3 regions of the Lysinibacillus sp. COL-1 genome follow, and region 2 is predicted to be linked to each of the others. Evidence: riboswitches for the same ligand, from Rfam matches in the RefSeq annotation. Region 2 holds a riboswitch; each other region holds the start of a gene.

Region 1 (2,269 bases), 2.0 Mb from region 2:
TATTAAGTGCTTGGTTAAAAGAGCAAAATAGTACGCTATGATTGTGGCTATTGAAGCACATCCTTACATTACGTTAAAATAGTATTTGTATATATTGTAGAAAATAGGTGAGTGTATGGGGACATTACAAGGCAAAACCGTACTCATTACAAGTGGGGGAACACTTGAAAAATGGGATCGTGTACGAGGGCACACGAATTTATCAAAAGGGACAATGGGCTGTTATTTAGCAGAGGCCGCATTGGCTAAGGGTGCGAATGTAATATATATGCATGGCTACTTTGCACAGCTTCCAGCAAACCACGACAAAATGACATTGGTAAAATTTGAAGGTATTGAGGATTTAGGAGAAAAGGTACGTCATGCGGTTCAGCTACAACAAGTCGATATTGTCATTATGGCTGCTGCTGGCTCCGATTGGGTTATTGACAAGGTCTATGATCAATCCGGTAATTTAATGGAGGAAGCGGGGAAAATGCCTTCTGACGAACCACCTATTATCCATTTTAAAAAGGCACCAAAAGTATTAGGGCAAATCAAGGGCTGGCAACCGAATGTAACGCTAGTAGGCTTTAAGCTAGAAGCTACAAATGATGAGGATTTTTTACTCGCTCGTGCAAGACTGCGTATGGAAGCCGCGCATGCTCAATTTATGGTTGCAAATAGCTCGCAGTCTTTATATGGCGGGGATGAGCCTCATTGGATCGTGCCTGCTGAGGGACAACCAATTAAGGTGATGGGCAAGCAACAGACAGCGCAAACTTTAATGGAATGTTTACATGGGGAATAACGTGATGAACTGTGGAGAAGGTCATACTTCTACACAGTTTTTTTCTTTGCCATTGTGGTTAGATAGACTGACATAGCATACAATACGATAGGATTATGAGTGAATTGTAACAGAGAGGATGCTATTACAAAGTATTCAACTAGGTTTTCTAATATTTTATATTGACATTCGGATAACAGAATTATAGAATTATTTTCAAGAAACGCAGTACTCTTATCAAGAGAGGTGGAGGGACTTGGCCCCATGAAGCCTCGGCAACCGAGAAGATAGGTGCCAAATCCAACAGATGGTGTCTGAGAGATAGGAGGGGCTATCAATCGGTTTGATGCGTTGGCCTCTTTTGTACAACTAGGAGAAGAAAGAGGGGGTGTATCGTATGGCTCAATCGGCAAAGGTAGATGATAAAAAATTAGAGGCAATTGCTAAGGCAATTCAAAATCTTGAATTTGGTGAAGTGAATATTACGATTCAAGATGGTGTGATTGTGCAAATTAATAGGCTTGAAAAGCAGAGATTTCCACAGAAGAAATAATGCTCATTTCAGTTGAACGATGTGAAAAGGCCACTAATAAGCATGGTTTCCATTGCTTACAAGTGGCTCTTTTTTATGGAAATTAGCTATAAAAGCTTTTTGGAATTGGACCGATATGACGACGATGATAGAGAAGGGGTTCTTTTTGAGAATTTGTAATGTCTAGCACTTGCCCAATAAAAATAGTATGATCGCCTGCATCTATTTGCTGAAATGATTTACATTGTAAAATAGCTGCTGTATCATGTAAAATCGGTAGCCCAAAAGTAGAAGTAGACCATTTAGCTTGAGCAAAGCGATCCGGGACTTTACTTGCAAATAATGTACATAAATGCTCTTGATTACTCGCTAAAATATTGACAGCGAATTTTTCCGCACCCATAAAGTAAGAATGGAGCTGAGATTTTTTATCAAGTGACCATAAAATAAGTAGTGGGTCAATGGAAACAGATGCAAAAGAATTGACTGTTAAGCCAATTGGATTCGTTTCATGACATGCTGTCACAACCGTTACACCTGTAGGATAGTTACCTAATGCCAATTTAAAAGCAGCTACTTGATCTGTCATTCAAATCACCTCTTTATAGTTAGTCATAAATTAGTTAACGGAGTTAGTAGGTAAATTGCACTTTTTTTCATACCATATAGTAACTCCTTTTCTTAAGTAAATTTTAAATCAATTAAACATCCAGGTAAAGCTAATGGGGGAAAGAAAGGGGAATTGCCATGACTTTATATTTTGATCATCTGGTACATCAAGTAGAATCACCAGAAAATATAAAGGTTTTCTTCAATAAACGAAATGTCCGTACAGTGAACGGTGGTCAACACACGATGTGGGGGACTTATAATACGCTAAGCTATTTTGGCTTAAGCTATATTGAACAAATCGCTATTTATGATCGTGATTTATTTGAGCAAGCGGCTTTGTACCCTTATTCCCTACA
Region 2 (2,269 bases):
GAACCCGTTAAAAAGTTAACCATTTTATTAGCCCATAGCTGATTAGGGCTTGTTAAAAATAGAACGATCCCAATGACTAACCCAAGAATAAATGTGACAACTGTAGAAATTGCCGTCATGTACAATGTTTCATACATAGCTTGCCACATATTTTCCCAGTCTACGTTTGGAAAAAGATTAGTTAGCATTTGCGATCACCTCCGTTTGTACTTCGACTGTATTTAAATAACGAAGGGCTTCAGCCACATTTGTCTTCGAGCCATCAATTTGCACAATCAGTGTACCGTATGCACCGTTTTTCGTTTGCGAAATATTACCATGAACAATGCTTACTTCTACATCAAATTGTTTCACAAGATGTGAGATAACCGGCTGCTCGGTCTTTTCACCAACAAAAATCAGTTTAACAAGTTGTCCAGTTGGATAATTTGTTTTGATTTGTGCCACCGTATCCTGTGTTTCCTTTGTATCTGTAATCTGAGATACGAATTTTTTAGTGATAGCCGCTTGTGGTGCTTGGAAAACTTGCAATACCTCACCACGTTCCACTATTTCGCCTGCCTCCATGACCGCTACACGATGACAAATTTTGCGGATGACATGCATTTCATGGGTAATCAAAACGATTGTTAGGCCTAAACGTTCATTGATATCAACGAGTAAATCAAGAATGGCATCCGTCGTTTCAGGATCGAGTGCGGAAGTCGCCTCATCACATAGTAAAACCTCTGGATTATTCGCTAATGCACGGGCAATCCCTACACGCTGCTTTTGTCCACCAGAAAGCTGGGATGGATATGCCCTGTCACGTCCCTCTAGACCAACAAGTGCAATTAATTCCTTCACTCGTGCTTCACGTTGAGCCTTTGAAACACCTGCTATTTCTAGTGGAAATGCAATATTTTCGGCAACTGTTCTAGACCAAAGTAAATTGAAATGTTGGAAAATCATACTTACCTTTTGTCTAGCTGCTCTAAGCTTTTGCCCTTTAATCGATGAAAACTCTTGACTGTTCACCGTTACTGTTCCTGTTGTCGGTTTCTCTAAACCGTTTAATAAACGAATCATGGTACTTTTACCAGCGCCACTATAGCCGATAATGCCAAAAATTTCACCTTTATTGATGGTAAGGTTGACGTCTTTGACTGCCGTTAATTCGCCATTTGCTGTTTTGTACTTCTTCGTAATATTTTGAAGCTGGATCATAGCGAATACTCCTTTTCTCATATAGAAAACCCCTTCACTCACAGACAAGTAGAAGGGGTCACGTATAATAACGTTAAACCGTTCTCTCATCTTTCAAAGAAAAATCTTTGAGTGATTTGGCACCTTTTCACTTTGTGATGGTTGCCGGGCTTCATAGGGCACTTCCCTCCGCCACTCTTTATAAGAGTTCGATATATTTAATGTTTTAGTAATATATTTGATACTTTACCACGCTAGTAAAGTTCAGTCAATTGATTTTTTTAACAATTCGTATAAAAATGGTACGGATTGAAAAGCATAAATCTTATCTGTCACTTTTCCGCCATCACTAACAAGTAAACACGGAACACTTTCAATTTGGTGCTCAACAGCAACATGCTCTAAAAAATTTATATTCGCTTTACCTATTGGTAGCTGTGGCAGTAATTGTTCAATAATGGCCATCATTTTAGATGCCACTGCACACGTTCCACACATCGGTGTATATAAATAAAATGCAGCTTTCTGTCCAGACTGTTTAGCCGTTTCCCACTGCTCTTTTGACCATTCTTCCATTTCCTCACGCAACCTTACAAAATATATTCATTATGGATTGAAAAATGTGCACGCAGTAATATCATCGCTAACACTTTTCTTGGTGTCGTCTCTACTTCCTTATAGGTTGGCATTGTACGTAAATGCTCTGCCTCTGGATAATGTCTGTCCATTAATGCACGTAGCTTATCGCCTGAAGTATCTGCATCAAAAAAAGTAAATAGCTCACAGCTCTCATAGGGATCAAGCAGCTCTTCTAATTGATGCACACCAATTGTACCATTCGTACATAGTATTGTAACATTCTCATTTAAAATTGGCTCAATTTGTAGCTTATCTGAGCGTCCTTCTACTATTAAGCATTTTCCCTCGAACATTACGCCACCTCCATTTAGACATACCCACTTATAAGTCATTATATAACAAAAAACGCCGGTAGTTTCCGACGTTTTTCGATTATAGCTTGTCTTATTCAGCGATCATTTCTTCGTATTGCTCTGCTGTCATTAGTTTTTCAACTTCTGATGCA
Region 3 (2,269 bases), on a different contig from region 2:
CCTAATTGGAGGCATTGTTGGGTTGCCACTTCCTGATGAGGTCTTTCTAACATATGTTGGCTACAGCGTTTATATAGAAAGCCTTGAACACATTCCCGCTTTAGTAAGTGCAATGATTGGTGCAGTTGGCGGTATTACCTTAAGCTACTATATCGGCTATCGTTTTGGCTTACCATTATTGCAGAAATATGGACCCAAAATTCATATTACGGAGCAAAAAATTGATTTTACAAAACAACTGTTTACTAAAATTGGGCCAACTTTATTATTAATAGGCTATTTTATACCTGGTGTACGGCATCTGACAGCCTATATTGCGGCAATTAATAATTATCCATATAGAAAGTTTGCTTTTTTTGCCTATACAGGGGCATTTATCTGGACTTTCACATTTATAACGTTAGGGAGGATGCTTGGGGAGAAGTGGCGGTTTGTTGGTTATTATTTATCCCATTATAGTATTTATCTTATCCTATTGTTTGGCCTCGTAATGCTCATCGTTTACTATCTATTCAAAAAAAGAAATATACGAAAATAAAGGTCTGTATGATTCAACATATGAATCGTACAGACCTTTGTGTTATGGCAAAATAGCAAATGAGCGTACAGGGAATCCAGATGCCTTTTCAGGCTTAGGGACGATATTGAAGATAATTGCCCCCTTCGCAGGTAGCTTGTCCAAGTTAGTCATCAACTCAATTTGATAGATGTTTTGTTCAAGCACGAAGTATTCGCCATCTAGCTTACCATTTTTGTGAAAATCAGCGGCTGAATCAGTATCAAATGTTTCATGGCCAAGTGCACTTATTTGACGTTCCTTCAATAAAAATTGTAATGCCTCTAAGCCCCAGCCTGGTATATGGTTATGTCCATCCATATCTTGGTTACTAAATGCCTCTTTATCTGGCCAGCGCTTACTCCAATCTGTACGTAGCGCTACAAAGGTACCTGCTTCAATTACTCCATGTTGTGCTTCAAAATCAAAAATATCTTGCACACTTAGCGAGAAGTCATGATTGTTAGCAGCTTCTCGTGATTTATCAATGACGACAAGAGGAAGAACTAGTTCTTTTAGTTCTAATTCTTCTAGATAGCGGGAGTCTCGCACAAAATGAATGGGTGGGTCGATATGTGTGCCATATTGTCCTGGGAACGTGAATTGTTGTGCGAAGAACCCGTCATCATGAGAGAATAATGTTTCAAATTTAGCATCTTCAAACATAAAAAAATGTGGGGAATTAGGGCCGAATGTATGTGTTAAATCAACCCATTGTTTTGATTTTAATAATTGTAATGCTTGTAAAAGTTGGTTTGACATTGATTTCACTGCTTTCTGTTAAAATTAGTAGAACATAAAAAAGAGTCCCCTTAGAAGAGGACTCCAGAATAAGCAACGGTAGTTCTTCTTCTCATCTTTCAGGCTTAAAATTTTGCCAATTGGAATTAGCACCATACTGTTGAGCTGGTTGCTGAGACTTCATCGGGCCAATCCCTCCGTCTCTCTTGATAAGAAAAGTGATATAAGAATTTTCAGAAATAATAATAAAAACACTTTAGCATAGAATTTTATAGTTTACAAGTTCGATAGAGATATAAGGGTAAATTTTTTTACCAACTTAAATTTATGGTTATGCCACAACAACCATTATCCATAAGACGTATTCTGAAATTGTCTGGTGTATAATTTGCATCAAATTTCATCGTAATGCCTGTTGATGTGATTAATTTATCAACCTCTGTTTTATTTGAAAGCTGTGCAGCATTCATTAGATCATGTGCAAATTGTTGAGAGCTATCAATTTTATCCGTAAGCAATTGAGCCTGTTGCATGATCGCCTTTATCCGTGTAGCTGACATTTTTAATTTATGTGTGTCGACAGGTGGAAAGGGGGTAGTGTTCGGCATTGCTAAATGTTGAGGAATAGGTCTAACGGCAAGCTGCTGGGCAAGTGGCGACGTTGGGTAATGATAAGGATGAACAAAGTACGGATAAGGATTGTAATACAATGTAATTCCTCCTATCCTATAGCTGATATCTTATCTTATGTAGCTAAACGTCTTTAGGTGTTATTTTGCAGTGCAATGTCTGTCCTAATCATTTAAAAAGGAAGCCAAAGTGAGCTTCCTCTTTTAGCCGAGAACATGTAAGACATCATCAATTTTTTTACTATGAGACAGAATACCGTAATTCATCCATGTTAAAAAATCCACTTCATATACACAGTTGGTTTTAACTGCAGCTAGATTTTTCCACATAGAAGTTTTTAAA

The links. A riboswitch is a leader RNA that binds a small molecule or an ion and turns the genes downstream of it on or off. The one in region 2 is predicted to bind S-adenosylmethionine.
Region 1: linked by a shared signal. The riboswitch ahead of AC6BKE_RS15770 (YezD family protein) and the one ahead of AC6BKE_RS26110 (methionine ABC transporter ATP-binding protein) in region 2 are both predicted to bind S-adenosylmethionine.
Region 3: linked by a shared signal. The riboswitch ahead of AC6BKE_RS04895 (cyclase family protein) and the one ahead of AC6BKE_RS26110 (methionine ABC transporter ATP-binding protein) in region 2 are both predicted to bind S-adenosylmethionine.

Annotation. Positions count from the first base shown of each region.
Region 1 is NZ_JCAWSJ010000004.1:1,536,164-1,538,432, forward strand. Features, by position in the region: gene AC6BKE_RS15760 (LysR family transcriptional regulator) at 1-41, shown strand, start outside; gene AC6BKE_RS15765 (phosphopantothenoylcysteine decarboxylase domain-containing protein) at 116-790, shown strand; SAM riboswitch class I at 1,001-1,097, shown strand; gene AC6BKE_RS15770 (YezD family protein) at 1,167-1,322, shown strand; gene AC6BKE_RS15775 (flavin reductase family protein) at 1,405-1,890, opposite strand; gene AC6BKE_RS15780 (VOC family protein) at 2,049-2,269, shown strand, end outside.
Region 2 is NZ_JCAWSJ010000004.1:3,575,086-3,577,354, forward strand. Features, by position in the region: gene AC6BKE_RS26105 (methionine ABC transporter permease) at 1-188, opposite strand, end outside; gene AC6BKE_RS26110 (methionine ABC transporter ATP-binding protein) at 178-1,206, opposite strand; SAM riboswitch class I at 1,290-1,393, opposite strand; gene AC6BKE_RS26115 (thioredoxin family protein) at 1,450-1,761, opposite strand; gene AC6BKE_RS26120 (toprim domain-containing protein) at 1,776-2,117, opposite strand; gene gcvH (glycine cleavage system protein GcvH) at 2,209-2,269, opposite strand, start outside.
Region 3 is NZ_JCAWSJ010000003.1:107,594-109,862, forward strand. Features, by position in the region: gene AC6BKE_RS04890 (DedA family protein) at 1-538, shown strand, start outside; gene AC6BKE_RS04895 (cyclase family protein) at 581-1,318, opposite strand; SAM riboswitch class I at 1,407-1,513, opposite strand; gene AC6BKE_RS04900 (YuzC family spore coat inner layer protein) at 1,609-2,007, opposite strand; gene AC6BKE_RS04905 (helix-turn-helix domain-containing protein) at 2,131-2,269, opposite strand, start outside.